Regions from separate parts of the Streptomyces sp. NPDC000229 genome, predicted to be linked through region 3. Evidence: riboswitches for the same ligand, from Rfam matches in the RefSeq annotation. Region 3 holds a riboswitch; each other region holds the start of a gene.

Region 1 (10,274 bases), on a different contig from region 3:
CTCGATCCCGCTCAGCCCGCCGGCTGGTCGTCGCCGGCCAGGTGACCCGCCCGCCCGTCGCCGATGGGCCGGTGCCGCCCGGGCTCCTACGATGTCCGCGGACGAGGGGAGGACCCATGGGGGTCGGGTGGCACGCGAACGAGCGGGCCCATCGGGAACAGCGGTGGTCGGCGAGGGCGTCCCTGGCATCGGTGACGCTCGCCGCGCTGCTGCCGCTGCTGTACGGAGGTGTCGGCGGCGTACTGCTGCTCCTGGTCGGTGCGGCGGGCATGGCCGTCACGGCTTCCGGCCTGTGGTGGGCCCTGACGCGGCGCGGGATGGCCCGCGTGGCCGCCGCGGTGCTCGCGGTGGCGGCGCCCGTCGCCGTCGTCGGGATGTTCGCGGCCGCCAACCTGCTGTGGGTGGTCATGCTCTCCCTCGGGCTCTGGCTCCTGGCCGTCTGGACCGGGCGGTACGCGCTGCGCAGCACCGGCCTGCGGCCCGTCAGGGTGAAGGAGTACCGCACGCCGCCACCACGGCGGCCCTTCCTCGTGATGAACCCGCACTCGGGCGGCGCCAAGGTGGAGCGGTTCGGCCTGAAGGAGAAGGCCGAACGGCTAGGGGCGCGCGTGGTGCTGCTCGACCCGGAGCGGCCACAGGACGTCAGCGAGCTGGCCCGGCGGGCGGTGGCGGACGGCGCCGACCTGCTGGGCGTCGCGGGTGGTGACGGCACGCAGGCGCTGGTGGCCGCGGTCGCCGCCGAGCACGGCCTGCCGTTCCTGGTCGTCTCCGCAGGCACCCGCAACCACTTCGCGATGGACCTGGGACTCGACCGCGAGGACCCGGCCGCCTGCCTGGACGCGCTCAGCGACGGAGTCGAGCTCCATGTGGACCTCGGCTTCGCCGGAGGGCGGCCCTTCGTCAACAACGTCTCCTTCGGCGTCTACGGGACGGTCGTGCAGAGCCCCGCCTACCGGGACGACAAGGTGGGCACGGCGCTGGACCTGCTCCCCGACCTGCTCACCCGGCAGAGCGGGCCGCGGCTCACCGCTCGCGCCGAGGGCACGACGCTCACCGACCCTCAGGCGGTGCTGGTGAGCAACAACCCCTACCGCAGGGACGATCCGGCCGGGTTGGGCCGCCGTGAGCGCCTGGACTCCGGTGTGCTCGGCGTCCTGGGCATCCGGGTGGACAGCGCGGCGGAGGCCGCCGGGCTCCTGCTGGACCCGGAGGCCGGCGCATTGACGGTGCTGACGGCCCGCGAGGTGGTCGTGGAGGCCGACCGTCCGGCCATCGACGTCGGCATCGACGGTGAGGCCTTCGTCCTGCCCGCGCCCGTCCGCTGCCACATCGCGCCACGGGCGCTGCGCGTCCGGGTGCCCCGGCTGCGGCCGGGAGTCCCCCAGGTCCAGCCTCCCCTCGACTGGCGCCGTCTGCGCAAGCTCGCCGCCGCGGTGGGCCGCACGGCGGTCACCCGCCGCCCGGCCGGCGGATCCGGCCGGCCCTGGTAACCGGCGGCACGTGCCCGCCTGCCGGGTGGTGCCCGCCCGGCGCCGGCAGGGTGCGGGCCGGAAGGCCGCTGCGCGCGGCCGGCGGTCACCGCTCAGCGGTCAGGTGGTCAGCGGTCAGCGGTCAGCGGTCAGCGATTCGCTCTGTCCCCCGCTGTCACCGCTGTGCCCGTAGTCCCCGCCGTCCCCGCCGTCCCCGCCGTCCCCGCCGTCCCCGCCGTCCCCGTCGTCCCCGTCGTCTGCGCTGTCGCCGTTGTCCGCGCTGTGCCGCGCAGGCGAATCGGTACGCCTTGTGCCGACGGGGGTGGTTCGGTCGTATCGGCCCCCGCCGGGGCGGGGCTGCGGGTAGCGTCGGTCGCGTGCTGAAGCGAGAAGGGGCGGCGATGCTCACGGTGGTGGGATTCCGGCTGGGGAACGGCAGTCGGCACGTGACAGCGGTGGTCACGGATTCCGGGCGGCTTCACCTCGCCCACGGCGCGTACGGCGCCGTGGGCCGGGCCTCCCGGCCCGACAGGCCGGTCCGTGAGAACCCCGTTCACCGGCAGGTGGTGCACTTGCGGGGCCTCTACTCCCGCTACCTGGCCAAGGGTTACTCGGACGAGTTGATTCCGGGGGCGTGCGTCCAGCTGGATCTGGAGGAGCCGGCACCGGAGCCCGTCCCTGGCAAGTCCTACGACATCGAGCACCGCTGGCCGGTGCTCTTCCGGGCGTTCGGCGAGGTCGCGCCCGCCCAGTCGCATGACAGTCTCGAAGAGGCGATCAACGGTTTCTACACGTCGATCGGCGCACCGTTCCTGCCCCGGCGTCTCAACCGGCTGGTCAGTAGTCAGCCCACGACCCGGCTCCCGCGACGGGTGGCCGCGTTGCGGCGCGTCCTGGCCGACGGCTCGGCCGTCAGTTCCCCGCCCCGTATGGCCGTCGGTTACACGGTCACCGCCGACGACGTACGCCTCCATGTGGGCCGTGCCGGGGAGAGCCTGCGGCACCGGGACGTCGTGGAACTGCACGCAGCGCTCAGCGCATGGCTGCACCTCAACACCATGAAGTGACGCGGCCCCGCCGTACCCCGCTGACCGAAGCGACAGGGCGTGCGAAGAAGGTTCGAGACTCCTGGGCGGCGACCAAGGGCACGTGGAATGGAATTTCCATATCGTTGGCCGGAATTGCAGCTTGCCTGCGGGTGAGTCCCGCGGGATACACACCTCATGACGGAGTCGCCCGAACCGAGCCGGCGCCGCGTGCTCGCCGGCCTGAGCAGCATCCCCCTCGCCATGGGCGCTCCGCCGCCCGGCGACAGATCCCGACCTGACGACGGACCGGAACGGTCGAGACCCACCCTGCTCCGCGGGGCCGAACTGCTCCTCACCATGGACCCGCAGGTGGGCGAGGGGCCGTTGGGCATCCTGCGCCACGCCGACGTGCTGATGCGGCGCGGCAGAATCGCCGCCGTGGGGAGGCGGCTGCGGGCACGGCCGGGGGAACGGGTGGTGGACGTGAGCGGCCGGATCGTCCTGCCGGGGTTCGTGGACATCCACAACCACCTGTGGCAGTCCAGCATCCGGGGCGGATGCGGCGGTCAGGACCTGTACGGCTGGCTGGCCTCCTGCAACAGCGCGACACTCGCCCGGATCGACGCCCAGGACATGTACCGCTTCGTCCGCCTCGCCGCCCTGGACGCGCTCCAGGCGGGCGTCACGACCGTCGTGGACTGGGTGCACCCCATCCCGTACGAGACCAGTGAGCACTACATCAGGGCGCTGGACGACTCCGGGCTGAGATTCGTGTACGCGATGATGCAGACCACCGCGAACGCCGACCTCGTCCCACGGGTGAAGAAGGAGTTGCTGGACCCGCTGCCGCTGGCGTCGGCCCAGGTCTCGACCCACGCCGGGATGGCGACCGTGGACCGGCTGCGCCGGTTCGGTGAGCTCGCCCGTGACCTCGGGGTGATGCTCAACTCCCATGTCCTGGAGCACCGCACCGACCGCGGGGACGACCCGATTGGAGCGCTGCGCCTGGCTGGAGCCCTCGGACCGGACCTGCTGATGAACCACGCGATCCACCTGACGGACGACGAGATCGCGCTGGCCGCCGAACATCAGGTCCGCGTGGCCCACTGCCCGCTGAGCAACATGCGGCTGGCCTCGGGCGTCATCCGGCTGCCCGCTCTGCACGCGCACGGCGTGAAGGTGGGGCTCGGCCATGACGGGGGAACCAATGACACGTCCGACATGTTCAGCGTCATGAAGGCGGCCGTGGGGCTCCAGCGGGCAGTGCATCAGGATCCCGAGGTGCATCCCACGATCCCCGCCGTGCTGCGGATGGCGACCCTCGGTGGCGCCGAGTGCGTCGGCATGGCGGACCGCATAGGCTCCCTCACCCCCGGCAAGTGTGCGGACGTGGTCGTCCTGGACCCGGGCACCCTCAACTTCGCGCCACGATTCGACTGGATCGGTCAGATCGTGCTCAACGGTCAGCCGCCCAACGTCAGTCACGTCTTCGTGGACGGCCGGATGCGCAAGGCACACGGCACGCTCCTGGACGTGGACACGGACACCGTCGTCCGCGAAGCGGAAATCGCGGCCGCCCACGTCCGTGACACCGCCTGAACGGTCCGGCGAACCCGGTGCGTTCGCGGGGGCGGGCTCAGGCCGTCGGCTCAGGTCCCTGACCGGGGGGCGTCAGGCCAGCAGGACCATCGCCAGGGCGCCGGATGCGTCGACGACACAGCACCACTCGGACCACGCCCGGGGGACCACCCTGCCGGTCCGGTGGTGGACGAAGTCCCAGACGGCGTGGCCCAGCCAGCCCGCGGCCAGGAGATAGCGGCCGAGCGTGTCGTCGACGGCCACCGCTGTCAGTGCCACGACTCCGAAGCCGACGAGCCCCACGATCTGCACGAGGAGGATGCCGGGTCGGCGCAGTTCTCCGCGCAGCGATCCGAAGAGCAGGTAGCACAGCGGCATGACGATGAGGAGCCCGGCCAGGAGCTCCAGGGGCGGCAGGCCGTCGACGAAGGTCGCGACCGCCAGGGCGAGGGCCAGCAGGGTGGGCCACCGGTGCCCCAGGACGCCCAGGACGCCCCGGACACGCACGGCCCCTGCCGTGCTCCGCGGGGTGTCCGGGGGCGTGGGCGTCGTGCGCGTGCCGTCGTCGCGGTCGTCGCGGTCGTCGCGCGTGGAGTCGATCGTCATGGCGTCTCCCGAGGGTGAAGGGGCGGTCCCGGCTCCACTGTCCGGCAGGTCGCTGCCGGGCGTACGGGGCGGCGCAAACGATGTCCGCGACCTTGGGGTACCGGTCCTTCCGGCATAGGGTCGCCCCATGGGGGATCGGCTCACGTCGGAACGGCTCATGGTGGTGGTCGGTTACGAGTCGGCCGAGCTGCTGGACATCGCGTGTGTGACCACGAGCCTGGCCATGGCCAACCGGGTCGGTGCGCCGGCCCTTCCGTACCGGGTGAGCGTGGTGGGCCCGGGCGGCGGCGCGATCGTCTGCGACTCGGGGCTGAGCCTGGGGACTCAGCAGTCCCTGGAACGGCTCGTCGGACCGCTCGACACGTTGATCGTCTCGGGCGGTGCCGGATTCGAGCGCGCAGCCTGCGACGCCCGGCTCGTGGGACACGTACGGCGGCTGGCCAAGGAGAGCCGGCGCGTGGCCTCCGTATGCACGGGAGCGGGCGTTCTGGCCGCCGCCGGGCTGCTCGACGGACGGCGCGCCACGACGCACTGGCGATTCGCACCACTGCTCGCCGCCCGTCACCCGGAGGTCATCCTGGACCCCACGCCCATCTTCGTACGCGACGGCAACGTGTACACGGCGGCGGGCATCACCAGCGCACTGGATCTCACCCTCGCGTTCATCGAGGAGGACCACGGCCCCGAACTGGCCCGCCAGGTGGCCCGGGACCTCGTGGTGTACCTGCAACGACCCGGCAACCAGGCGCAGATGAGCCTGTTCACCGCCGCTCCGCCGCCCCGCGACCCGTTGGTCCGCACGCTCGTCGAATACATCACCGCCCACCCGGACCACGATCTCGGCGCCGCGGCGCTGGCCGAACGGGCGGGGGTGACCACGCGTCACCTCACGCGGCTGTTCACCGAACACCTCGGGCAGGCACCGGGCCGGTTCGTCCGCCTGGCCCGCACCGAGGCCGCCGCCCAACTCCTCGCGTCGACGACCCTGCCGATGGCGAGCGTGGCCGCCCGCTGCGGATTCGGCACCGCGGAGTCACTGCGGCAGGCGTTCACCGGCCGGTACGGGATTTCGCCGTCCCGCTACCGGGCCGCCCAGACCCGGCGACCGCCCGGGACCCAGGAGACGTAGTATCAGCTGGTCATCACCGCGACGGGAGACAGGAAGCCGGTGCGATTCCGGCACGGTCCCGCCACTGTGACCGGGGAGTGGAACCTTCGAGGACGCCACCGCGCGCAGCGTGGGAAGGCCAGGGGGAACGTCGATCCGGGAGTCAGGACACTGGCCTGTCGCGGGCCCGTTCCGAGGAGCGCGGACTCCCCAGGAGGCTTTACGTGTACGACGGCATCCACCGTCCCTTTTCTCCCCTCCCGTCCCGGCCGCCCGGCACTCGGCGCCATGCCGCCCGGCGCCACGTCCTGCCGCGGCGGACACTCACCGTGGCCCTGTCCGCGGCTCTGACGGCCGCCCTGCTGAGCGGCTGCGGCACCAAGGACGAACCCGACGACGGCCGAGGGCCCGCGGCCACGTCCGCGAAGGGCTTCCCGGTCACGATCGACAACTGCGGCACCCGTACGACGTACGACGAACCGCCCTCCCGCGTGGTCACCATCCACCAGCACCCCGCCGAACTGATGCTCGCTCTCGGGCTGCGGAACAGGATGGTCGGCACCGCCTTCCCCGACTCGGCCGTCCTGCCCGCGTACCAGAAGGACTTCGCGGCCGTCCCGGAGCTGGCCGACAAGGAGCCGTCCTTCGAGACCGTCCTGGAGGCCGAGCCCGACCTCGTGTACGGCGGCTACGGAAGCGCGTTCGCCGAGAACGAGGGGCGGTCCCGCAAGGCGTTCGCCGACGCGGGCATCGACACCTATCTCAACCGCGAGTACTGCGGCAAGAAGCAGGTGTCCATGACGGACACCTACGACGAGATCCGCACCATCGGCAGGATCTTCGGCGTGCCGGAGCGGGCCGACACGGTGGTGGCCGGTCTTCGGGACCGCGTCCGCAGGGCCGGCGAGGCGGTCAGGGGCGCAGCGCCGGTGCCGGTGTTCGTGTACGACAGCGGTGACAAGTCCGCGTTCACCGCGGGTGGGAAGAGTCTGGGTACGGAGGTCATCAGGCTGGCCGGCGGCCGCAACGTCTTCTCGGACCTGGACGACGTCTTCGGCGACGTGTCGTGGGAGCAGGTGGTCGCCCGCCGGCCCGAGGTGATCGCGATCTATGACTACCGCGGTGCCGGGAGCGTGGAGCAGAAGAAGAAGTTCCTGCTCTCCCAGCCCGCCCTGGCCGATGTGCCCGCCATCAGGAACAAGCGGTTCGTCGTGCTGCCGCTCACCGCGACGCTGGTCGGCGTACGGGCGCCGTACGCGGTCGAGGACCTCGCCCGCGGGCTGCACCCGGAGCGCTTCCGGTGAAGGACCTCGGTCCTCACAGCAGCACTTCGAACCGCACAGTCCGGCCGCCGCACGGACGGACATACCAACTGACGCTGGTCCTGCTCGGCGCGCTTCTCCTGGTGTCCGTCACGGCCGGGCTGGCCATCGGCTCGGTGCACGTGCCGCCCGGTCAGGTGTGGGGCATCGTGTCGCACGGGCTGGGAGCCGACTGGCCGGAGCCGGCCTGGTCCCGCGCACGCGAGACGATCATCCTCGACGTACGTGCACCGCGCGTGCTGCTCGGAGCGGTGACCGGAGCGGGTCTCGCCGTCGTGGGCACGGCCATGCAGGCCCTGGTGCGCAATCCGCTCGCGGAGCCGTATCTGCTCGGTGTGTCCTCGGGCGCGTCACTGGGCGCCGTCGCCGTGATCGTCGGGGGCGTCGGCCTCTTCGGTGCCGTGACCCTGTCGGTGGCCGCGTTCGCCGGGGCCCTGCTGACGCTGCTGCTCGTCTACACCACGGCCCGGGCCGGTGGGCGGATCACCTCTGTCCGGCTGGTGCTGGCGGGGGTGGCGGTCGCCGCGGTGCTCACCGCGGCGACGGACCTGTTGTTGCTGACCGCCGACCGGGGCAACCAGGCGCGCGAGGTGCTCGCCTGGACCCTCGGCGGCCTCGGCGGCGTGCGGTGGGCCACGCTGTGGTTGCCGGCGGCCGCACTGCTGGTGGGCATCGGTGTGCTGCTGGTGCAGGCGCGGTCGTTGAACCTGCTGTTGGCGGGCGAGGAGGCCGCCACGACCATGGGACTGGACGTGGCCCGCTTCCGGGCCCGGATGTTCGTCGTGCTGTCCCTCGTCACCGGTGTCCTCGTCGCGGCGACCGGACCGATCGGGTTCGTCGGGCTGATGCTGCCGCACATCGTCCGCCTCTTCGTCGGAGGCGACCATCGCCGGGTGCTGCCGACAGCTGCCCTGGCCGGAGCGGTCTTCCTCATCTGGGCCGATATCGCCGCCCGTACGATCGCGGCGCCGTTGGAGATTCCCGTCGGCGTCCTGACCGCGTTGTGCGGCGGCCCGTTCTTCCTGTGGCTGATGCGCCGGGACGCCCGGCGGACCACCGACCGAGGAGTGGCATGACCGCACATCACCTCTCCGTCGAGGGTCTCGGGCTGACCGCCGGGGCCCGTCATCTGGTACGCGAGGTCTCCCTGACCGCCGAGTCCGGCGAGGTGATCGGGCTCGTGGGTCCCAACGGGAGCGGCAAGTCCAGCCTCCTGCGGGCCGTGTACCGGGTCCTGCGCCCCGACGCGGGGAGCGTACGTGTCGACGGCGACGACGTCTGGTCGCTGCCCGTGCGCCGACTGGCCCGGACCATGGCGGTCGTCGTGCAGGAACCGGGCGCCGACTTCGACCTCACCGTGCGGGAAGTGGTGGCCATGGGTCGCACACCGCACAAGCGGCTGCTCGACGGCGACAACGCCGAGGACGCACGGCTCATCGAGTCGTCCCTGGCGTCGGTCGACGCGGCGGAGCTGGCGGACCGTCCCTTCGACCGGCTCTCCGGCGGTGAGCGGCAGCGCGTACTGATCGCCCGGGCCCTCGCCCAACAGCCGTCACTGCTGGTACTGGACGAGCCGACCAATCATCTCGACGTACGCCACCAGCTGGATGTACTCGGCGTGCTGCGCCGCCTGCCCGCCACGGTCCTGGTCGCGCTGCACGACCTCAACCTGGCCGCTTACTACTGCGACCGCCTCTACGTCCTGCGTGACGGCGAGGTCGCGGCCTCGGGCCCGCCGCACGAGGTGCTCACCGAGCGACTGCTCTCGGAGGTGTACGGCGTGGCGGGGGAGGTCATCGTCCATCCCCGCACCGGAGCGCCGCACGTCACCTTCCTCCCTGGTGACGTCCCGATGGTGGCGGGCGGCGCCTGATCGCAGGGGCGCCGGTCACAACGACCGTACGTGGCACAACAGTTGGCAGGGAAGGGAACAATAACGGGTCGTGTCCGTCGCGTTGGGACGCAAAGCGACGGACACCGCCTGTTTGCTTGACACAACGCCACAGCCGTACTCTGCAACACAGTCCCATCCTTCACAACGCCACAAACCCCGTAGGAGGACACGTGCCCATCCCGGCCACCGCAGCAGACAACATCGAAGCGACCACCGCACTGCTGAGGGAAGAGCTCCCCCAACTCGAACAACACCAGCAGGCGCTGGAGAAGGACCTCGCGGCCGTCACCGAACGTCTTGAGTCCGTCCGCGGCGCGCTGACCGCGCTGCAGGCCCTCACCACCGCGGCGGTCCCGGCACCGCGCACCGAAACACCGGCCGGGGCGGGGGAAGTACCGCCCACCACTGCCGCGGCTCCTGAGCCCGCGCCGGAAGAGGCGCCCGAGGCCGCAACCCCCGGGCAGGAGCCGGCGCAGGAGACCGAGCAGGAGCCGGCGCAGGACCCGGAGCCGGAGCCGGAGGCAGCGGAGGACGTTCCCGCGCAGCGCGCACCCCGCACCACTGCCGCTGGGCGGAAGAGCACCGCCAAGAAGCCCGCCAAGTCGGCGGCCAAGACCCGACCGGCCAAGAAGGCCACCCCGGCCAAGGCGACGAAGAGCACGAAGAGCAGCAAGACCGCGAAGGCCGAGACCGCCAAGAAGCCGGCGGCCAAGAAGCCGGCGGCCAAGGACTCCTCCCCCGCCGGCGACAGCACCAGTGGCCTGACCGATCAGGTCGCCGCCGTCCTCGCCCGCAACGGCGACACGCCCCTGCGAGCCCGGGACGTCGCCAAGGAGCTCGGCCGCGACGACTCCACCGGTGCCATCAACACCGTACGCAGCACCCTCGACCGGCTCGTGGCAACCTCCCGCGCCCGCCGTGCGGGCCGCGGCCTGTACCAGGCACCGGCCAGCTGAACCTCCGCACCCGGCACCATGCGGCCCGTCCCGGCAGCCCGGGCCGCCGGGGCGCCTGCATGGTGTGGCCCGGGCCGACGGTAGGTATGAGGACGCCGTCGGCTCGCTGAAACACCGACGCGTACGAGATGCGGTTCCCGGGGTCGACGAAGGGCTGCGCACCCCCCGCGTCCGCGTGGCCGAACACAGGACGGCACAACGGTTTCCCTCACCGCCCCCGCCCCCGCCCCCGCCCCCGCCCGCGGCAGTGGTACGGGCGTACGCTCGCCCGGCAATGGCCGCGCGGTGGTCGTCGTTGGCGGGGAGGCCTGGG
Region 2 (10,274 bases), on a different contig from region 3:
CCCCGTTCGCGAGCGCCACGGCCATCCGGTACGCGGCGCCGGGCGCACCGTGGTTGGCCTCCCGGCCCAGCGACATCCGCACCAGAAGCTTGCGCTGCCTGCCCTCGGCGTCCTTGCCGAGATCCGGGCAGGGCAGGAGGAAGTTGATGTCGTGGTACTTGTCGATGAACCCGGGCAGCCCCTCGGGCAGCGAGGCCTGTGGCGAAAACCCCTCCTCCGGGAAAATGCTCATGAACTCCCGGTCCTGGTCGTCCCGACGGGTGTAGGCCTCCATACCGACGACCAGCCGCCCGTCGTCCCCCGTGCCGTCCTCGGCCTCCTCGGCGGTGAGGCGGCACGAGTACGAGCCGAGCCCTTCGTGCAGGTGGGATGTCTCGTCGCGCAGGTGCGCGTCCTCGGGCGTGAGCTGTTCCAGCGCGTCCGGCGGAAGGGTCCCGTCACACGCATCACGAGCGAGCAGCCAGTCCTGCGCGTAGGGCTCGGCGACGTAGCCGCCCACGCCCAGGACCACCGCAGCCGCCACCGAGACCTTGACCCAGCGCCGCATCGTCCCCGCCCCGTCGCATCACCACACACGTACGGTGCGACCCTACTCGCCGGCCGCCCGCACCGGCTCTACGCCCCCCGAACCGCCGACGCCCACTCCTCCAGCTCCTCAGGGGTGCGTGGCCCCGCCTCCTGAGCCCCCAGCAGGCCCCGGTCCCGCAGGACCCGGGCCACCGCCATGCCCCACGGGCGGCGCAGGCGGGCCGCGTCCAGGAGAGCCTGGTCGGCCAGGAGGCCGGCGACCGGTCCGGTGCGCAGTCCGTCGGGGGTGAGGACCGCGGCGTCGTCGGCCCAGCGGAGGGCCAGGTCCACGTCGTGCGTGGCCATCACGACCGTCGTCCCGGAGGCACGCAGCCGGTCCAGCACCGCCAACAGCCGCTCCTGGCCGTGCGGATCGAGGCCGGCCGTCGGCTCGTCGAGGATGAGGACCCGGGGGCGCATGGCGACCGCGCCCGCGATCGCGGCCCGCTTGCGCTGACCGTACGACAACAGGTGGGTCGGCCGGTCCTCCAGCGCCGCGATGTCCAGCGCCTCCAGGGCCTCGCGCACCCGTTCGCGCACCTCCGTCTCCGACAGCCCCAGGTTCATCGGCCCGAACGACACGTCCTGCCCCACCGACGCCGCGAACAGCTGGTCGTCCGGGTCCTGCACCACCAACTGCACCGTCGTCCGCAGGCGGGTCAGCCCCGCCCTGTCGTACGACACGTCCCGCCCCTCCAGCCGCAACCGGCCGCTCGCGCACCTGAGACCGCCGCTCAGCAGCCGGAGCATGGTCGTCTTGCCGCTGCCGTTGCGGCCGAGCAGCGCGATGGACCGCCTCTCGGGCACGGCGAAGTCGACGCCCCGCAGCACCGCGGGGCCGTCCTCGTAGGCGTATCCCGCACCGACGAGTTCCACGACGGCGGGAGCATTCATGGCAGGAGCCTTTCGAGTACGAAGGTGAGGGCGACGAGCCCCGCGAGCAGCGCGGCCGTCGCGCCCAGGAACCGCCGGCTGACCGCCACGTGGGGCACCAGCACCCGCAGCGTGCCGTCGTAACCGCGCCCGGCCAGCCCCGTCTGGAGCCGCGCCGCCCGGTCGAAGGCGCGCACGAACGCCGTCGCGCCCAGGCCCGCCAGGGAGCGCCAGGTGGCCGCCCGGCTCGTCAGCCCGAGCCGCGCCGCCTGCGCCTCCCGGATCCGCCGGACCGCGTCCAGCAGCAGGAAGCTGATCCGGTACATGACGAGCGCCACGTCGACCACCGGCGCCGGCACCCCCGCCCGCACCAGCCTCGGCAGCACGTCGGACACCGGTGTGGTGAAGGCGAACAGCAGCACGCCGAGCGAGGCCGCCGACGTACGCAGCAGCAACTGCCCGGCGTGCGCCGGCCCGTCCGGCGCGAGCGTGACGAACCCGCCCGCCCCGCCGACCTGGAACAACAGCGGTACCGCGCCCGTCACACAGAAGCCGAGCGGGATGCGCCACGCCCGCCACAGCTGCCGCGGCGCGACCCGGGCCGGGCCGAGCAGCACCACGAGCGTCGCTGCGGCGACGAGCACGGCCCCCGGCCAGGGCGGCAGGCACACGGCCAGCGCCGTCAGACCGAAGCCCAGGGCGGCCTTCTCGCACGGATGACGGCGGCGCCAGCGGCTGCTGTGCGCCGCCGCGTCGATCGGCAGCACCGGCGGCTAGGCGGAGGCCCGGGGGGCGTCGGCGCCCGAAGGCTCCGCCTCCGAGGGCTCCGTGCCCGGGACGTCCCCGCCCGGCGCCCCGGCGCGCGCCCGCGCCTCACCCTGCCGGCGCCCGCGCCGCAGGCCGAAGTAGTACGCCAGCACGCCCGCGCCGATGGCTGCCTGAAGGGCGAACAGCGCCGACTCGACCTCCCCGGACGGCGGCTCGTACAGCGGGCTGAACCACGGCTCGTAGTCCGGCTTCAGTTCGGTGATGGCCGTCTCGGCCTGCGCGTCGGCGCCCGTGAACGGCTCCTCCTTGTGGTCGCCCATCCCCAGCGCGAGCGGGAGGACGGCGAGCGCGACCACGACGAGCAGCAGCAGCGTATTGATCCTGGCGTTACGGCTCATCGGGCCACGGCCTCCTTCTTCACGGACACGACACCGAGCCGGGCCAGATCGCCCTTGCTGGACTGCATCAGCAGCCGCATCACCAACACGGTCAGCAGGCCCTCGCTGACCGCCAGCGGGATCTGCGTGACCGCGAAGATCCCGCCGAACTTCGCCAGCGAACCGACGACACCGCTGCCCGGGTCCGGGAACGCCAGCGCCAGCTGCACGCTGGTGACGCAGTACGTCGACAGGTCCGCCACGAACGCCCCGAAGAACACGCTCACCATCAGCGGCACGTCGAAGCGGCGCAGCAGCCAGTACACCCCGAAGCCGGCCCACGGACCGACGATGGCCATCGAGAACGCGTTCGCGCCCAGCGTCGTCAGGCCGCCGTGCGCCAGCAGCAGCGCCTGGAAGAGCAGGGTGATGGTGCCCAGGACCGCCATGATCGGCGGCCGGAAAAGGATGGCGCCCAGGCCGGTGCCGGTGGGGTGCGAGCAACTGCCCGTCACCGAAGGGATTTTCAGGGCGGACAGGACAAAGGTGAAGGCACCGGACGCGCCGAGCAGGAGAGTCGATTCGGGATTGGCCTTGACCTCGCGGGTCAGGGCACGGACGCCATGGGCGACGAACGGAGCGGCGGCGACGGTCCAGGCGACCGCGTGCGCGGGGGGCAGATAGCCCTCGGCGATATGCATGATGTAGGGAGACCCTCTCCAGCACCTCGTGGATGGACAACGCGCCCTGGCCGGTCTCCTGGCTGACGGGAGGGGGTCCGGGAGTATCCCCCCGGACGACGTGCCGCCGCGACTCCGCCTTCCCGGACACCGCGGTCTCCCGCGGCGTTCCAGTGGCTTCCAGGGGTGGATTCCCCGGGAGTGGAGCCGGACTTCCCGATCACAGTGGCGAGGGCCGCACCGGTACCGCACCGGTTTCCCGTACACCAAGGCCCTGCGACAGTAGTGCGTTGACCAGGTACATCACAACCCGCGCACCGGTGCGGGCACCGGCTCCCTCCCCGGACGCCGTCACTCCTTGCGGTAGCCGTACGCCTCCGACGCGGCCGTCACCACCGCGTCCAGGTCGCCGCCCGCCGACGCGGTGACCACCGCCGCCACCGCACCCTCCACGAACGGCGCGTCCACCAGGCGCGTGCCCTCGGGGAGTTCGTCGCCCTCCGCGAGCAGGGCCTTCACGGTCAGGACGGCGCTGCCCAGATCCACCAGCACGGCCACGCCCGCCCCGCCGTCGACGGCCGTCGCCGCCTCGGTGATCAGCTCCGCGCTGGTGCCCAGCCCGCCGTCCGGAGTGCCGCCCGCCGCCACGACCGGCGCGGTGCCCCCGCCGCCCGCGAGGCCCTCGGCCAGCTCGGCGACGGAGGACGCGACCTCCGCGCTGTGCGAGACCAGCACGATGCCCACCTTCGCGGTCACCGCGCCCCCTCCGCCTCGGCCAGGGCGGCGATCAGCAGGGCCGAGGACGTCGCGCCCGGGTCCTGGTGCCCCACGCTGCGCTCACCGAGATAGCTGGCCCTGCCCTTGCGCGCCTGCATCGGCACGGTCGCGAGGGCGCCCTGGTCCGCGGCCTCCGCCGCCGCCGCGAACGACTCGCCGAGCGATTCGGCCAGCGCCTCGACGGCCGGCTCCAGCGCGTCCAGCATCGTCTTGTCGCCCGCCTTCGCCCCGCCGAGCTGCGCCACCGCGGACACGCCCACCCGCAGCGCCTCGGCCAGCTGCACGGGCGCCACCTCGGCGGCGTCGCCCAGCGCCTTGCCGGTGCGTCGCAGCAGCGTCCCGTACAAGGGTCCCGAAGCGCCGCCGACCGTCGAGATCAGCTGCCGGCCCGCGAGCATGAGGACGGCCCCCGGTGTCATGGCCGCTTCGCCCTCCAGGGCCTTGACCACCGCGGCGAAACCGCGTTGCAGATTGGCGCCGTGGTCGGCGTCACCGATCGCCGAGTCGAGCTCGGTCAGCCGGTCCGCCTCCCGGTCCACGGCGGCCGCGGCCCCGGTCATCCAGCGCCGGAAGAATTCCGCGTCGAGCATCACGGGCCTCACATTCCCCACCGCAGGGCGGCGGTCCGCACCGGCGCGTCCCACAGTCGCAGCAGCTCCTCGTCCACCTGGCACAGGGTCACCGAGCAGCCGGCCATGTCGAGCGACGTCACATAGTTGCCGACGAGCGTACGGGCCACCGAGACGCCCCGCTCGCCCAGCACCCGCTGGACCTCGGCATTGAACCCGTACAGCTCCAGCAGCGGCGTCGCCCCCATGCCGTTCACCAGCACCAGCACCGGGCCGCTCGGCCTCAGGTCCTCCAGCACGGCGTCCACCGCGACGTCGGCGATCTCCCCCGAGGTCATCATGGGCCGCCGCTCCCGGCCCGGCTCCCCGTGGATGCCGATGCCCAACTCCAGCTCGCCCGGCGGCAGGTCGAACGTCGGGCTGCCCTTCGCGGGCGTGGTGCACGCGCTCAGCGCCACGCCGAAACTGCGCGACCCCGCGTTCACCTGCCGGGCGATCGCCTCCACCCGCTCCAGCGGCGCCCCCTCCTCGGCGGCCGCACCGGCGATCTTCTCCACGAAGAGCGTGGCCCCGGTCCCGCGCCGCCCCGCCGTGAACGTACTGTCGGTCACCGCCACGTCGTCGTCCACGAGGACCTTGGCGACCTGTACGCCCTCGTCCTCGGCGAGCTCGGCCGCCATCTCGAAGTTCAGCACGTCCCCGGTGTAGTTCTTGACGACGAACAGCACCCCCCGGCCGCTGTCCACGGCGGCCGCCGCCCGCGCCAGCTGGTCCGGAACGGGTGACGTGAAGACCTCGCCCGGACAGGCCGCCGCCAGCATCCCGGGCCCGACGAACCCGGCGTGCAACGGTTCATGCCCGGACCCGCCCCCCGACACCAGCGCCACCTTCCCGGCCACGGGAGCGTCCCGCCGTACGACGACCCGGTTCTCCACGTCCACGGTGAGTTCGGGATGCGCGGCCGCGATCCCGCGCAGCGCGTCGGCGACGACGGTCTCGGGTACGTTGATCAGCATTCTCAACGGTATCTCCCAGCAGCTTTGTCGGGTGGTTCTGGTGGGACTGGTGCCGACCCTGCCATGCCGGCCGGTGTCGTGTCACCGGGATGCCCCGGCCGCGGCGGCACGCACACGGTGGCAGCCGTTGGCGTGAACTGTGGTTCGGGCGGGGTGGCCCGTCGTGCCTGACCACGCCGATGTGATTACGGTCGGTCGAGTGCCATCCCCTCTCGAAGGACGGTCAACATGGCAAGCAACGAAACCGGCGACGTCACGGGTACCAAGGACAAGAACTACAACCTGATCTGGTACGTGGAGTCCTGCCTGAGCAACGCGCTGCGGCTGGAGACCTACATCAAGGACGCGGAACGGGACAACGACACGGAGCTGGTCGAACTGTTCCGCAAGGCCCAGACCGACAGCCGCAAGGGTGCCGAGTTCGGCAAACAGCTCTTGCGCGGCCGTCTCGGCAGCTGACCGCACGGCGCGGCCCTCGGAGGGCGGCACGCCCTCGGGCGTGCCGTTCACCACCGGTGGCCTGCCGGCACACCCGACGGCTCCGCCCAGGGCCACGAACCGGTCGACCAGCCGATCGACCCGGCTCGGCCCGCCTCTGAGACCCGACGCCGATGCCGCGCTCGGTACCTCCCTGGTCATCGGCTCCCTTCCCACGCGGGCCGTCCGGCCGCCTCACCTCAGCGTCACGGCGGCACCACGGCTGTGCGACCCCGGTCGCCCGGGCGGGTGGTGGCAGCAGGTCCGGCCGGGCACGGCCGGGACACCACCGCCGTACACGCGCGGCGTCCCGGGCGGTTCGCCGCGTCAGCCGGAGATCCGCTCCACGAGACCGGCGAGCGCACCCGCCAGCGCCTCGACGCCCTCGTCGCGAGGCGCTCCCCGCTCGTCCAGGTACAGGTCGCGGCGGATCTCCACCATCAGCGCGCCGACCCTCGGGTCCCGGCCGTAGTACCGCAGCGGCACGTACGTTCCCGAGAACGGCGTGTCCAGTGCCGTGCCGCCGAAGCCCCCGAACGCCTGCCGCGCCGCGTCGAGCAGCGGGCCCGGCGTGTGGAAGGAGTCGGTGCCGAGACAGACCGGCGGACGCGGCCCGTCGCCGTGGAGCTCGTACGGCAATGCCTCCGCCGGGTACGAATGGACGTCGACGACCACGGCCCGCCCGGTTGTTTCGAGCCGCTCGGCCACGGCCGCCGTCATCGCCTGGGCGTACGGGTGGAAGTAACGGTCGATCAGGGGCTGTACGTCGGTGTCCGCAGGGCGGAGCTCGGCACGGTGCGTGGTCCGGGTGTAGACCGCGCCCATGCCCACCGCCAGCATCTCCTCGCGGTCGTCGGGGAACCGCTCCGGGTCGACCACCAGGCGGGACAGCCGGTTGACGAACCGCCAGGGCGTCACCCGCGCGGCCCTCGCCGCCGCGGTGGCGATCCGCTCCGTGTACGCGTCGGTGATGTGGTCCAACTCGGCCGCGAGCGCCCGGTCGTCCAGCACGATCCCGGTGCGCACGTCCGCGGGTATCGCGCGGGCGGAGTGCGGAACGTGCAGGATCACGGGGGAGTCCGGGGCGCCGGGGTGGAGCAGGAAGGAGGCGGAGGTGTCGGCCGTCATCTGGTTCCTCGTCGTGCGTCGTCACGGGAGCCCGTCCCCGGGGTAGGCGGGGCGGCATGGGCAACATCCTGATCGGTACATGTTCCTGGACGGACAAGGCACTTGTCGGCAGCGGGTGGTACCCGCAGGGGCGACGCGACCCGGAGGGGCGGCTGCGGCACTACGCCGAACAGTTCCCCGTGGTGGAGGTCGACGCCACGTACTACGCGCTCCCCAGCGTGCGCAACAGCCTGCTGTGGGCCGAACGCACACCGGCCGGCTTCCGCTTCGACGTCAAGGCGTTCTCGCTGCTCACCGGCCACCCGACCCGGACGGCCGCCCTGCCCGCCGACCTGCGGGGCCATGACACCGGCGACCCCGGGCTCCTCGACGAGGTGTGGCAGCGTTTCAGCGACGCCCTGCGCCCGTTGCGGGACGCGGACCGCCTCGGCACCCTGCTGTTCCAGTTCCCGCCCTGGTTCGCCCCGGGTGCCCGGGCGGAGGCGGTTCTCCACCGCACCCGGAAACGCGCCGCCGACTGGCCGATGGCCGTCGAGTTCCGGCACCCCGGCTGGTGGCGGGAGGACCGGCGACCCGACACCACCGCCCTGCTGCGGGACCTGGACGCCGCGGCCGTGGCGGTGGACATGGCGCAGGACCTGCCCACCTCCATACCTCCGCTCACCCCGGTCACCTCCGACGACCTCGCGGTGGTCCGCTTCCACGGGCGCAGCGCCGCGTGGGGCACCGGCACCAAGGAGGACCGCTTCCGGCACCGCTACGCGGAGGACGAGCTGGAGGAGTGGAGGCCCCGCCTCCACTCCCTGGCCGACCGCGTCGCACACCTGCACGTGCTGTTCAACAACTGCTGCGCGGACGCCGCCGTGCACGCCGCCGAGTCCATGAAGCGGCTGCTTGGCCCCCCGGGGACATCGTCGGGGCGCCACCGGGTAGACGCGTCCTAACGGCCGGGCCGGGCACGGTCAGGCCGTCCACGGCCAGAAGGAGGACCCATGTCCGGATTGATGACGCGTATCAAGCAGTTCACCCGCAGCCCCCAGGGCCGAAGGACGATCGCGTCGGCGCGCCGTGCCGCCGCCGACCCGCGCAACCGCACCCAGGCCCGCCGGCTGTTCGGCCGGCTGCGCGGACGCCGATGACGAGGGAGCGGAGGTCAGGCGTATGGCGATGGGAACGCTGACACGCTGGGAACGAGCCCTGGAGCGGTGGCAGAGCGCCCTGGTCTCCAAGGCTCTCCACCACGAGCCGGTCGAGCTGCTCGACGCGCTGCGCCGTGAGTGCGACGACCAGGCCGTGGTGTGCAGCGAGAGCAGAGTGGTCGTGCCCAACGCGTACGAGGTGGAACTGGACGCCGGGGTCTACGAGGAGCTGCTGCGCCACGGCGGCGGCGAGGTGGGACAGGAGCTGACGGACGTCCTGGCCCGCCACGGCGAGCGCAACGGCTACGAGTGGGCCGGGCCGCTGACCGTACGCATCACCCCGGCCTCGCGCCCGCCCGGCGACCCCTACCAGGTGGCCAGCAGCCCCATGCCCCATGTCCGCGCGGACGCCTTCCCGGCGGCGGACTGAGCCGACCGAGGCGCTGCCCGAGGTGCTGACTGGCTGCCGGTGCCCGGGAAGGCGCAGCATGGGGTAAAGGCAGTGGACAGCGGCGCACGCTGGTGCCTTCCCGCGTACGGAGGCGGTGCAGGCGTTGACCGGGCACATCTTGGCGACCTGCGGGGTGGAGCTGGCCGCTGTCTACGTGCCGTCCGAGAACGTCGACGAACTACGTCTGGCCGAGGTGGCCGGTGACTCCCTCGGGCCGTACGAGATCCCGTCGGCGTACGCCCTCTCCGGCCGCTCGGTGGTCGCCGACGCCTGCCGTGCGGGGCGGCCCCTGTGGCGGACGCCCCAGGAGCCCGGCCCGCACGGGGCGGACGGCGGACCGGTGTCGCTGGGCGCGCTGCCGCTCGGAGGGGACCCGCACCTGCTGGGCTGCCTCTTCGTGGTCCGCAAGGACGGTGACGGCTTCGACGCCGACCAGCGTGCGTTCCTGGAGCTGTACGCGGACCAGACGGCGGCCGGGCTGGAGGCGGCCGCGGCCCGGGTCGCCGCGCCGGTCGACATCGGCTCGCCGGCCGGCCCGGCCCTGCTGCCGCTGCGCGGTGGCACCTTCGCCCTGCACCTGAGGACCGGCCGCATGGACGTGGACGCCCAGGTGCTCCAGCTGCTCGGTGTCGCCCCGGCGCACTTCGACGGGCACGTGTCCACGCTGCTGGAGTGTGCCGTCCCGGACGACGTTCCGGCGCTGATGTCGATCGTCGAACCGGACCGGGCGACCCCCCACCAGCAGCTGGCGTTCCGCGTCCGCCGGCCGGGCGGCGAACTCCGCTGGCTGGGACTGCGCTGCCGCGTGGTGGCCGACGCGGGCGGCAGGCCGGAGCGCATCCTCGGCGTGGTGGGCGACGCCTCGTACCTGCGTCCCACCCCCGACGAGGTGTCCCTGGTGCAGCGGCTGTCCGCAGCGCTGGCCGGCGCCACGACGATCAGGGACGTCAGCAGGGTGGTCGTCGAGTCCTTGCGCGCCCCGCTGAACGCCACCCGTATCGCGGTCGCCGAGCTGGAGGGCGACCGGCTCGTGGTCACCCTCCTCGACCCGCCGCAGCCCGACGCCTGGCCCGGCGTGTGGCGTTCGGAGTGGCGCTCGGAGTGGCCGGACGCGTCCTGCCACACCCTGCCGACCCTGGAGAGCGCCCTGCGGGAGGGCCATGTGGCCCTCTGGCCGCCCGGTGCCGCTCTCGAACCCGGCCTCTCCGGCATCGGCCCCGGCGGGCTCGCCGTGCTGCCGCTGCCCGCGGACGGCCGCATGGTGGGGGTGTGCCTCGTCGGGTGGGACGGCGAGCACCGCTTCGGACCGGAGGAGCGCTCCCTGCTGACGGCCACGGCCGGTCTGGTGGGGCAGGCCCTGACGCGCGCCCACGCCCTCAACGCCGGGCACGAACTCGCCACGATGCTCCAGCGCAGCCTCCTGCCCCGCAAGCTCCCGGCCCTGCCGGGCGG
Region 3 (10,274 bases):
GCGTCGGCACCGCCGTGAACGCCCCCGCCTTCTGGGACCTGATCATCGACGCCGTACGCCGGCTGGGCTGACTACCGCCGCAGCGCCCATTTCTGCACGGACTCCAGCGGGCCGGTCGAGAAGCGGCTCAGCCACAGCGTGGAGCCCACCAGCAGCACCACCGACACCGCCGCCCACAGTCCCATCACCCACCACGGCCGCCACGCCCCGCCGAGCTCGGACGCCAGGCCGAGGCCGATGCCGTACGAGACGAGCATGCAGATCACGTTCTGCGCGACGTAACCCGACAGCGCCATCCGCCCCACGGACGTCAGCCCGTCCATCAGCGGTCCCGGGCGCCGGACGCGGTCCACGGCCGCCCCGATCAGCCCGATGTACCCGACCGCCATCAACGGCGCCGCCCCGTACCGCCCCAGCAGGAAGAGGTCCGAACCGCCCAGCGCCACCGCCACGTTCAGCGGGACGCCCAGCCCCAGTCCCCACGCCAGCATCCGCGCCCGGATCCGCCGCGCCGCCCCGTCCGTCCCGAAAGCGCCCGCCCGGAAGAGCCGTACGCCCAGCAGGAAGAGGAACAGCAGCAGGCAGAACGTCAGGACCGGCTCCATGCGCAGCGCGATCGCGTTCTCGAGCCGGAAGGCGATCTGCTCCGCCCAGCTCCCGTGCGCGTACAGGTCGACGACCTGCCGCGAGACGCCGCCGCCCGGCGACGAGGCCGACGCCAGGGCGGCCGTCAGCAGCCCGATCACCGTCAGGTGCAGCCCGGCCGCCCACCACATCACCCGCCGCCACGCCCGCTCCGAGCGGGTCAGCAGCCAGGCGACGAGCAGCGCGGTCACGGCGTACCCCATCAGCACGTCCCACGCGAAGACCAGCACGAAGTGCACGGTCCCCTCCGCGAACAGGAACAGCGCCCTCCACTTGTAGCGCCCCGGCCACGGCTGCCCGCGCCGGGCCGCCGAGCCGTACTGGATCGCCAGCCCGACCCCGAACAGGATCGTCAGCATCGACAGGAACTTCCCGTCCGCCAGCATCCGGAACACACTCTCGGCGGCGCCCGGGAACGACCCGAACGACGTCTCCGCCAGCGATCCCTGCAGCACACCCCACTCGGCCCCCGGCCCGGTGAACACCCATACGTTCGTCATGAGCGTCCCGAGGATCGCCACCCCGCGCAGCACGTCGAGGAGGGCGAGGCGTTGCGTCGTGGTCCGTACGGGAGCGCCAAGGGTCTCGGTCATGCCTCCAGCGTCCCGGCGGCCCACGCCGAAAACGTCATGAGCGCAGACGAACCGGCGCTCCATCGAACGATGTAGCACGGCGCCCGACACGCGTCCGTTTCGTCCTTGTTGGGCGGGTACTCGGACTGTATGAACACGCAACCAGTCCCCACCAGAAGCGACGGGCCGAAGAAGCGGGTCACGACCGCCCTTGAAACGCCCCTCGGAACGAGCCGCGAGCTCCGGGGCCGTATCCGCATGTACCAGCCGGCCGTTGCCGACGCCGAGACCCAAGGCACCCCGGGCGAGGGGAACATCGTCCTCGGTGAGGACTGAAGCCGTCACACCAGATGGGCATAGGAGCGCGGGTGGGCCGCGAGGTACTCGCGCAGTGTCATGGGGGCGTGGCCGGCCAGGCGGCGGACCGTGTCGGCGACCGTGCCCATCTCGCCCGCCGCGATCGCCTCGTAGGAGGTGACCCAGCCGGTGACCTCCCAGTGGTCGGCACCGTACCCTTCGCGTGAGGCATAGGCCTCCGCACGGGTCTCGGGGACGTAGCGGACCGGGCGGCCGGACGCGCGCGACAGCTCCTCCGCCGCCTCCGCGAGGGTGAGCGCCTGCTCGCCGGTGACGTCGTAGGTGGCGCCGTCGTGCTCCCCGCCGCCGAGCAGCACGGCCGACGCCACGTCCGCGATGTCCTCGTGGGCGACCGCCGCGACCCGCCCGTCGCCCCCCGGGCCGCGGATGACGCCGTCCTCGCCGGCCATCGCCGCGAACCCCGCGAGGTACCAGCTGTCCCGAAGGAACGTGTGGGGCACGTCCTGCGCCTCGATGTACCGCTCGGTGTGCCAGTGGTCGCGCGCGAAGGTGAACGTCGCCTGGGGCGCGGCGCCCAGGAACGACACGTACACGATCCGCCCGACACCCGCCGCCAGCGCCGCGTCGATCGCCGTGCGGTGCTCCTGGATCCGGTCGGGGCTCTCGTGCGCGGACACCAGGAACAGCGTGTCGGCGCCGTCCAGGGCGCGGCGCATCGCCTCTCCGTCCCCGTACGGCGCGGGCGCGGCCCTCACCGCGCCCGGCAGGTCCGGCAGCCGGGCCGGGTCACGGCCCAGCAGCCTGGTCTTCAGGCCCTGGTCGGCGAGGCGGCGGGCGACACGGCCGCCGACACGGCCGCTCGCCCCGGTCACAGCGATCACGGATGACATACGGCCGAGTCTGCCTCGGCTCGCTCAGCCGTACACCTCGGTGACCTCCAGCACCCGCGCGGTGACGCGCCCGTCCGGCGTACGGTCCGGGTCGGCCAGGTAGGCGCGGTAGGCGTCCTCGGACGGGAACCTCAGCAGGTGGACCTCCGACAGCCCGTCGGCCGTGCGCAGCCGCCGCTCCAGCCGCCCGCCGTGACGCGGGAGCAGGGACAGCGCCTTCTCCTCGTACGCCTGGGCGTCCGCCGGCGCGTCGGCCGGGTAGTCCAGCAGCACGGCCAGCTGGAAGGCCGCCGTGGCGGACGGCTCCAGCGACTTGGAGAAGTGGACGTCCACGTTCCCGCCGGGGATGCCCTCGGAGCGGCCGGTCTCGACGTACCCCAGGCGCCGGTAGAAGGGCGGCGCCTGGAACGAGAACGACGACACGATCATGCGGTCGCAGCCGCGCCGCCGGGCCTCGTCCTCCGCCGCGCGCATCAGCTTCGTCCCGAGCCCGGTACCGCGCTGGTCGTCGCGGACCCACAGCATGCTGACGCCACCGAGCCCGCCCCACGTCCAGCCGGTGAGGCCGCCGATGATCTCGCCGTCGTCGTCGGTGGCCCGCACCGACAGCTCGGCCTCGTCCGAGGCACCGGTGGCGGCCTGGTTGAAGGCCGTCAGCTCCCTGTCGAGGCGCGCGGACAGTTCCTTGTCCTCGCCGCCCACCGTGAGGGTCACTTGTCCTCCAGGTCGCCCTCGGTCTCCAGGTACACCTGCCGCAGCGCCTCCAGCACCTGCGGGTCGGGCTTCTCCCACATGCCGCGCGACTCCGCCTCCAGCAGCCGCTCGGCGATGCCGTGCAGGGCCCACGGGTTGGCCTCCTGGAGGAAGGCCTTGTTCTCCGGGTCCAGGACGTACGTCTCGGTGAGCTTGTCGTACATCCAGTCGGCGACGACACCGGTGGTGGCGTCGTACCCGAAGAGGTAGTCGACGGTCGCGGCCAGCTCGAACGCGCCCTTGTAGCCGTGGCGGCGCATCGCCTCGATCCAGCGCGGGTTGACCACACGGGCGCGGAAGACGCGGGAGGTCTCCTCGACGAGGGTGCGGGTGCGGACCGTCTCGGGGCGGGTCGAGTCGCCGATGTACGCCTCGGGAGCCGTGCCCTTGAGCGCGCGGACGGTGGCGACCATGCCGCCGTGGTACTGGAAGTAGTCGTCCGAGTCGGCGATGTCGTGCTCGCGGGTGTCGGTGTTCTTCGCCGCCACCGCGATGCGCTTGTACGCCGTCTCCATCTCGGTGCGGGCGGGCTTGCCTTCGAGGCCGCGCCCGTACGCGTAACCGCCCCACACCGTGTACACCTCGGCGAGGTCCGCGTCCGTGCGCCAGTCGCGCGAGTCGATCAGCTGGAGGATGCCCGCGCCGTACGTGCCCGGCCGGGAGCCGAAGATCCGGGTGGTGGCGCGGCGTTCGTCGCCGTGCTCGGCGAGGTCGGCCTGCGCGTGGGCCCGTACGTAGTTGTCGGTGTCGGGCTCGTCGAGGGAGGCGGCGAGGCGTACGGCGTCGTCCAGGAGCCCGATGGTGTGCGGGAACGCGTCGCGGAAGAAACCCGAGATGCGCAGCGTGACGTCGATGCGCGGACGGCCCAGCTCGGCGAGCGGGATGGGCTCCAGGCCGGTGACGCGGCGCGAGGCGTCGTCCCAGACGGGGCGGATGCCGAGGAGGGCGAGCGCCTCGGCGACGTCGTCACCGGCGGTGCGCATGGCGCTGGTGCCCCACAGGGACAGGCCGACGGAGGTGGGCCATTCGCCGTTGTCGGTGCGGTACCGCTCCAGGAGGGAGTCGGCGAGGGCCTGGCCGGTCTCCCAGGCGAGGCGGGAGGGGACGGCCTTGGGGTCGACGGAGTAGAAGTTGCGGCCGGTCGGCAGGACGTTGACCAGGCCGCGCAGCGGCGAGCCCGAGGGGCCTGCCGGGACGAAGCCGCCGTTCAGGGCGTGGACGGCGTTGTCGAGCTCGTCGGTGGTGGCGGTGAGGCGCGGGACGACCTGGCGGGCGGCGAAGTCGAGGATCGCGGCCACCTGCTCGCCGTGACCCTCGGCGACGGTGGCGACGGCGGCCGGGTTCCAGTCGGCGGCCTCCATCGCCTCGACCAGGGCGCGGGCCTTGGCCTCCGCCTCGTCGGCGGTGGTACGGGTCGCGGCGGACTCGTCCAGCCCGAGGGCCTCGCGGAGGCCGGGCAGCGACTGCGTACCGCCCCAGATTTGCCGGGCGCGGAGGATGGACAGGACCAGGTTGACGCGCTCGGGGCCGGTGGGGGCGCCACCGAGGACATGCAGGCCGTCGCGGATCTGGGCGTCCTTGACCTCGCAGAGCCAGCCGTCGACGTGGAGCAGGAAGTCGTCGAACCCGTCGTCGTCCGGCCGGTCCTCCAGGCCCAGGTCGTGGTCGAGCTTGGCGGCCTGGATCAGCGTCCAGATCTGGGCGCGGATGGCCGGCAGCTTGGACGGGTCCATGGAGGAGATCTGCGCGTACTCGTCGAGCAGCTGCTCCAGACGGGTGATGTCGCCGTACGACTCGGCGCGGGCCATCGGCGGCACCAGGTGGTCGACGAGGGTGGCGTGGACGCGGCGCTTGGCCTGGGTGCCCTCGCCCGGGTCGTTGACCAGGAACGGGTAGATCAGCGGGATGTCGCCGAGGGCGGCGTCGGGGCCGCACGCGGCGGACAGGCCGGCGTTCTTGCCGGGCAGCCACTCCAGGTTGCCGTGCTTGCCGAGGTGGACCATGGCGTCGGCGCCGAAGCCGCCGTCCTCGGCGCGGGCGGCGATCCAGCGGTAGGCGGCCAGGTAGTGGTGCGAGGGCGGCAGATCGGGGTCGTGGTAGATCGCGATCGGGTTCTCGCCGAAGCCGCGCGGGGGCTGGATCAGGATCAGCAGGTTCCCGCGCCGGAGGGCGGCGAGGACGATGTCGCCCTCCGGGTTGCGGGAGCGGTCCAGGAACATCTCGCCGGGCGGCGGGCCCCAGTGCTGCTCCACGTTCTCGCGCAGCTCCTCGGGGAGCGTGGCGTACCAGCGCTTGTAGTCGGCGGCCGGGATGCGGACCGGGTTCCTGGCCAGTTGCTCCTCGGTGAGCCAGTCCTGGTCGTGGCCGCCCGCCTCGATGAGGGCGTAGATCAGCTCGTCGCCGTCCCCGGACGCCAGGCCCGGCACGGCCTCGTCGCCGAAGTCGTACCCCTCCTCCCGCAGTCGGCGCAGCAGCGCCACGGCGGAGGCGGGGGTGTCGAGGCCGACGGCGTTGCCGATGCGGGAGTGCTTGGTCGGGTACGCGGACAGGACCAGCGCGAGGCGCTTGTCGGCGTTCGGGATGTGGCGCAGCCGGGCGTGGCGTACGGCGATCCCGGCGACGCGGGCGGCGCGCTCGGTGTCGGCGACGTACGCGGGCAGGCCGTCGGCGTCGATCTCCTTGAAGGAGAACGGCACGGTGATGAGCCGGCCGTCGAACTCGGGGACGGCGACCTGGCTGGCGGCGTCGAGCGGCGAGAGCCCCTCGTCGTTCTCCTCCCACGCGGAGCGCGAGCCGGTCAGGCACAGGGCCTGGAGGATCGGTACGTCGAGGGCGGCGAGGGCGCCCGCGTCCCAGGACTCGTCGTCGCCGCCCGCCTGGGCCTCGGCGGGCTTGGTGCCGCCGGCCGCGAGGACGGTGGTGATGACCGCGTCGGCCGTCCGCAGGCTGTCCAGGAGCTCCGGCTCGGGGGCGCGGAGGGACGCCACGTACAGGGGGAGGGCCTGCGCCCCCGCCTCCTCGATGGCGTCGCACAGGGTGTGGATGAAGGCGGTGTTCCCGCTCATGTGGTGGGCGCGGTAGTAGAGCACGGCGACCGTCGGGCCGGTGGTGCTCCGCGCGGTCCGCTCCAGGGGGCCCCAGGTGGGGGCGGCGGCCGGGGGCTCGAAGCCGTGGCCGGTGAGCAGGACGGTGTCGGAGAGGAAACGGGCGAGTTGTTCCAGGTTGCCCGGTCCGCCGTGGGCGAGGTAGGCGTGTGCCTCGGCCGCGATGCCGATCGGGACGGTGGAGGTCTCCATCAGCTGGGCGTCGGGCGCCTGTTCGCCGGTGAGGACGACGAGCGGCTTGCCGGTGGCGCGGAGGGCCTGGAGGCCTTCCTCCCAGGCGCGGATGCCGCCGAGGAGGCGTACGACGACGAGGTCGGCGCCGTCGAGGAGGGCGTCCAGGTCTTCGAGGGGGAGCCGGGCGGGGTTGGCGAACCGGTACTCCACGGGGCCGCCGGCCGCGCGGGCGCTCAGCAGGTCCGTGTCGGAGTGCGACAACAGCAGGATCATGGCGTGCGCAGGCCTTCCTCGGGGTGTCCGCGCCCCGGGTGTTCGTAGGACGGCGGGAGTTCCTGACTTACCGGACCTGTCGGGTTCGGCTCACAGTGGCGGGACCGCGCCGGAATCGCACCGGGCTTCCTCCCTAGGGCCCTGGGACCCTGTGCCGTCTGCATAGTAGAGGCTGCGCGTATGCTCGCCGCCATGCCGCCCAGCTCACCAAAGCCCCAGGACCGGGGCGAAGCGCACATACGGGACCGCGGTGACGCCTGCCCGGGTGCGCTCCGGCTGCACCGGGCCGACGACGGCGCCCTGGCCCGCCTCCGCCTCCCCACCGGGGTGCTGACGCCGCGTCAAGTGCTGCTGCTCGCCGACGCGTCGGACCGCCTGGGCGACGGACACCTCTCCCTCACCTCGCGCGGCAACCTCGAACTGCGGGGACTCGGTGAAGGCTGCGGGCTCGGGCTGGCCGACGTGCTGCGCGAGGCGGGCCTCCTCCCCTCCGAACGCCACGAACGCGTAAGGAACATGGTCGTCTCACCGCTCGCCGGGCCGGACGTGCAGGCCTGGGCCGCGCGCCTGGACGAGCTCCTGTGCGCCGAGGACTGGACGCCCGAACTGTCCGGCCGCTTCCTCTTCGCGGTGGACGACGGCCGGGGCGACGTGGCGGCCCTGTCCCCCGATGTGACGTTGCTCGCAGCCGCGGACGGGCCACTGCTGCGGGTCGCGGACCGGACGTACCGCGTGGCCGCCGCCGACGCGCCCCGCGCCGCGCTCGCGGCGGCGGAGGCGTTCCTCGCGGCCGCCCGGGAGGCGGGCACGGGCGCGTGGCGGGTACGGGAGCTGCCGCCGGGGCAGGACGTGGACGTGACGGGACACCTGCGGCGCGCGGCCATCGCGGCGGAGCCCGTACCGGACTCCGTGCGCGCCCCGAGCGGGCCACCCCCGCCCGGCGTGATCGGCGACGACACGGTCTCCGTCCTGGCCCGCCTCGGCCGGGTGACCTCGGCGCAGTTCCGGGCGCTGCTGCCCGCCGAGGAGGTACGGGTCACGCCCTGGCGCGGCTTCGTGCTGCCGCGCTTCGCCGACCGGGCCTCGGCCGAGGAGCGGCTGCGCGCCCTCGGCGAGGCCGGGTTCCTCACCCGTACCGACTCCCCCTGGATCGGCGTCACCGCGTGCACCGGCCGCCCCGGCTGCGCCAAGTCCCTGTCCGACGTACGGGCCGACGCACGGCCCCGCGAGGGTGCGCTGCCCGTCCACTGGTCGGGGTGCGCCCGCCGCTGCGGCCACCCGCAGGGCACGTGGACCGACATGGTGGCGACCGCCGAAGGCGCCTACCAGATGACCGTACAAGGATCGACGAGATGAGCGAGAGCAGAGTGTTCGACTACGAGAAGGACGGGGCGGAGATCTACCGCCAGTCCTTTGCCACGATCCGCGCCGAAGCGGATCTCGCGGACCTGCCGGCCGACGTCAGCCAGGTCGCCGTGCGGATGATCCACGCCTGCGGCATGGTCGACCTCGTCCACGACCTGGCGTACACGCCGGACGTGGTGGCCCGCGCCCGCGAGGCGCTGCGCGCCGGCGCGCCGATCCTGTGCGACGCGCAGATGGTCGCCAGCGGCGTCACCCGCAAGCGGCTGCCCGCGGACAACGACGTGATCTGCACGCTCTCCGACCCGTCCGTCCCGGCGCTCGCCGCCGAACTCGGCACCACGCGCAGCGCCGCCGCGCTGGAACTGTGGCGCGACCGGCTCGAAGGGGCGGTCGTCGCGGTGGGCAACGCCCCGACCGCGCTGTTCCGGCTCCTGGAGATGATCGAGGCGGGCGCGCCGCGCCCGGCGGCGGTGATCGGCATACCGGTCGGGTTCATCGGGGCGGCCGAGTCCAAGGACGCGCTGGCGGCGTTCCCGGGCCTGGAGCACCTGGTGGTGCGCGGGCGGCGGGGCGGCAGCGCCATGGCAGCGGCGGCGATCAACGCGATCGCCCACGAGGCGGAGATCCAGGCATGAGCGGCAAGCTGTACGGCGTGGGCCTCGGCCCCGGCGACCCGAACCTGATGACCGTGGCGGCGGTGAGGGCCATCGCGGCCGCCGACGTCATCGCGTACCACTCGGCGCGGCACGGCCGCTCGATCGCCCGCTCGATCGCGGCCGAGCACATCCGCGAGGACCACGTCGAAGAGCGCCTGATGTACCCGCTGACGGTCGAGACGACCGACCACCCGGGCGGCTACCGGGGCGCGCTCAACGACTTCTACGAGGAGGCCTCCGCACGGCTGGCCGCGCACCTGGACGCGGGCCGCACGGTGGCCGTCCTCGCCGAGGGCGACCCGCTCTTCTACGGCTCGTACCAGCACATGCACAAGCGGCTGGCACACCGGTACGACACCGAGGTCATCCCGGGCGTCACCTCGGTCAGCGCGTCGGCGGCCCGCCTGGGCAAGCCGCTGTGCGAGGCGGAGGAGATCCTGACGATCATCCCCGGCACCCTGCCGGAGGAGGAGCTGACGGCCCGTCTGGCGGCCACCGACTCGGCGGTCGTGATGAAGCTCGGCCGCACCTTCCCGACCGTGCGGCGCGCCCTGGAACGGGCCGGGCGCCTTCAGGACGCGCACTACGTGGAGCGGGCCACGATGGCCGGCGAACGCACGGGTGCCCTCGCGGACGTCGACCCCGAGTCGGTGCCGTACTTCTCCGTGGCGGTGCTCCCGTCCCGGATCGACGCCGCGCCGGCCGCGCCCGACCGGGGCGAGGTCGTGGTCGTCGGCACCGGCCCGGCGGGGCCGCTGTGGCTCACGCCCGAGACGCGCGGTGCGCTCGCCTCGGCGACCGACCTGGTGGGCTACACCACGTACCTGGACCGCGTCCCGGTGCGCCCCGGGCAGGAGCGGCACGGCTCCGACAACAAGGTCGAGTCGGAGCGCGCCGAGTTCGCCCTGGACCTCGCCCGGCGCGGGCGCCGGGTGGCGGTGGTGTCGGGCGGCGACCCGGGCGTGTTCGCCATGGCCACGGCGGTCCTGGAGGTCGCCTCGCAGGACCCGTACCTGGACGTCCCGGTCCGCGTCCTGCCGGGCGTGACCGCCGCGAACGCCGCCGCCGCGAAGGCGGGCGCCCCGCTGGGCCACGACTACGCGACGATCTCCCTGTCGGACCGCCTCAAGCCCTGGGACGTCATCGCCGGGCGCCTCGCCGCCGCGGCCGCCGCCGACCTGGTCCTCGCCCTCTACAACCCGGGCTCCGCCAGCCGCACCTGGCAGGTCGCCAAGGCCCGCGAACTCCTCCTGGAGCACCGCGCCCCGGACACCCCGGTGGTCGTCGCCCGCGACGTGGGCGGCCCGGAGGAATCCGTCCGCGTCCTGCCCCTTGCGGACCTGGACCCGGCGGAGGTGGACATGCGCACCCTCCTGCTCATCGGCTCCTCCCAGACCCAGGCGGTCCGAAGGGGCGACGGCGACACGGTGGCCTGGACGCCCCGGAGGTACCCGGAGGGCTGATCCCGCCCCTGGGCCGGCGCCCCGCACGGCGCCGGCCCCCGCGCGTGCCTCCCCTCAGCGC

Evidence for each region. Region 3 has a riboswitch for cobalamin ahead of cobN (cobaltochelatase subunit CobN). Riboswitches for the same ligand answer to the same signal wherever they lie in the genome.
Region 1: linked by a shared signal. The riboswitch ahead of ABT360_RS22820 (ABC transporter substrate-binding protein) and the one ahead of cobN (cobaltochelatase subunit CobN) in region 3 are both predicted to bind cobalamin.
Region 2: linked by a shared signal. The riboswitch ahead of ABT360_RS30925 (energy-coupling factor ABC transporter permease) and the one ahead of cobN (cobaltochelatase subunit CobN) in region 3 are both predicted to bind cobalamin.

The regions. Positions count from the first base shown of each region.
Region 1 is NZ_JBEPEL010000050.1:13,012-23,285, forward strand. Features, by position in the region: gene ABT360_RS22790 (hypothetical protein) at 1-45, shown strand, start outside; gene ABT360_RS22795 (diacylglycerol/lipid kinase family protein) at 117-1,490, shown strand; gene ABT360_RS22800 (hypothetical protein) at 1,847-2,536, shown strand; gene ABT360_RS22805 (amidohydrolase family protein) at 2,693-4,096, shown strand; gene ABT360_RS22810 (hypothetical protein) at 4,169-4,681, opposite strand; gene ABT360_RS22815 (GlxA family transcriptional regulator) at 4,839-5,810, shown strand; cobalamin riboswitch at 5,801-5,983, shown strand; gene ABT360_RS22820 (ABC transporter substrate-binding protein) at 6,014-7,093, shown strand; gene ABT360_RS22825 (FecCD family ABC transporter permease) at 7,090-8,187, shown strand; gene ABT360_RS22830 (ABC transporter ATP-binding protein) at 8,184-8,984, shown strand; gene ABT360_RS22835 (hypothetical protein) at 9,176-9,961, shown strand.
Region 2 is NZ_JBEPEL010000096.1:10,343-20,616, forward strand. Features, by position in the region: gene ABT360_RS30905 (hypothetical protein) at 1-547, opposite strand, end outside; gene ABT360_RS30910 (energy-coupling factor ABC transporter ATP-binding protein) at 616-1,461, opposite strand; gene cbiQ (cobalt ECF transporter T component CbiQ) at 1,458-2,207, opposite strand; gene ABT360_RS30920 (energy-coupling factor ABC transporter substrate-binding protein) at 2,214-2,606, opposite strand; gene ABT360_RS30925 (energy-coupling factor ABC transporter permease) at 2,603-3,286, opposite strand; cobalamin riboswitch at 3,318-3,551, opposite strand; gene dhaM (dihydroxyacetone kinase phosphoryl donor subunit DhaM) at 3,617-4,021, opposite strand; gene dhaL (dihydroxyacetone kinase subunit DhaL) at 4,018-4,632, opposite strand; gene dhaK (dihydroxyacetone kinase subunit DhaK) at 4,641-5,633, opposite strand; gene ABT360_RS30945 (hypothetical protein) at 5,856-6,086, shown strand; gene ABT360_RS30950 (N-formylglutamate amidohydrolase) at 6,432-7,232, opposite strand; gene ABT360_RS30955 (DUF72 domain-containing protein) at 7,289-8,176, shown strand; gene ABT360_RS30960 (hypothetical protein) at 8,225-8,371, shown strand; gene ABT360_RS30965 (DUF3662 domain-containing protein) at 8,400-8,801, shown strand; gene ABT360_RS30970 (SpoIIE family protein phosphatase) at 8,926-10,274, shown strand, end outside.
Region 3 is NZ_JBEPEL010000005.1:98,150-108,423, reverse strand. Features, by position in the region: gene ABT360_RS05050 (nucleoside hydrolase) at 1-71, shown strand, start outside; gene ABT360_RS05045 (DUF418 domain-containing protein) at 72-1,238, opposite strand; gene ABT360_RS05040 (hypothetical protein) at 1,368-1,553, shown strand; gene ABT360_RS05035 (SDR family oxidoreductase) at 1,559-2,425, opposite strand; gene ABT360_RS05030 (GNAT family N-acetyltransferase) at 2,450-3,139, opposite strand; gene cobN (cobaltochelatase subunit CobN) at 3,136-6,729, opposite strand; cobalamin riboswitch at 6,766-6,898, opposite strand; gene ABT360_RS05020 (cobalamin biosynthesis protein CobG) at 6,922-8,085, shown strand; gene ABT360_RS05015 (precorrin-8X methylmutase) at 8,082-8,729, shown strand; gene ABT360_RS05010 (precorrin-2 C(20)-methyltransferase) at 8,726-10,213, shown strand.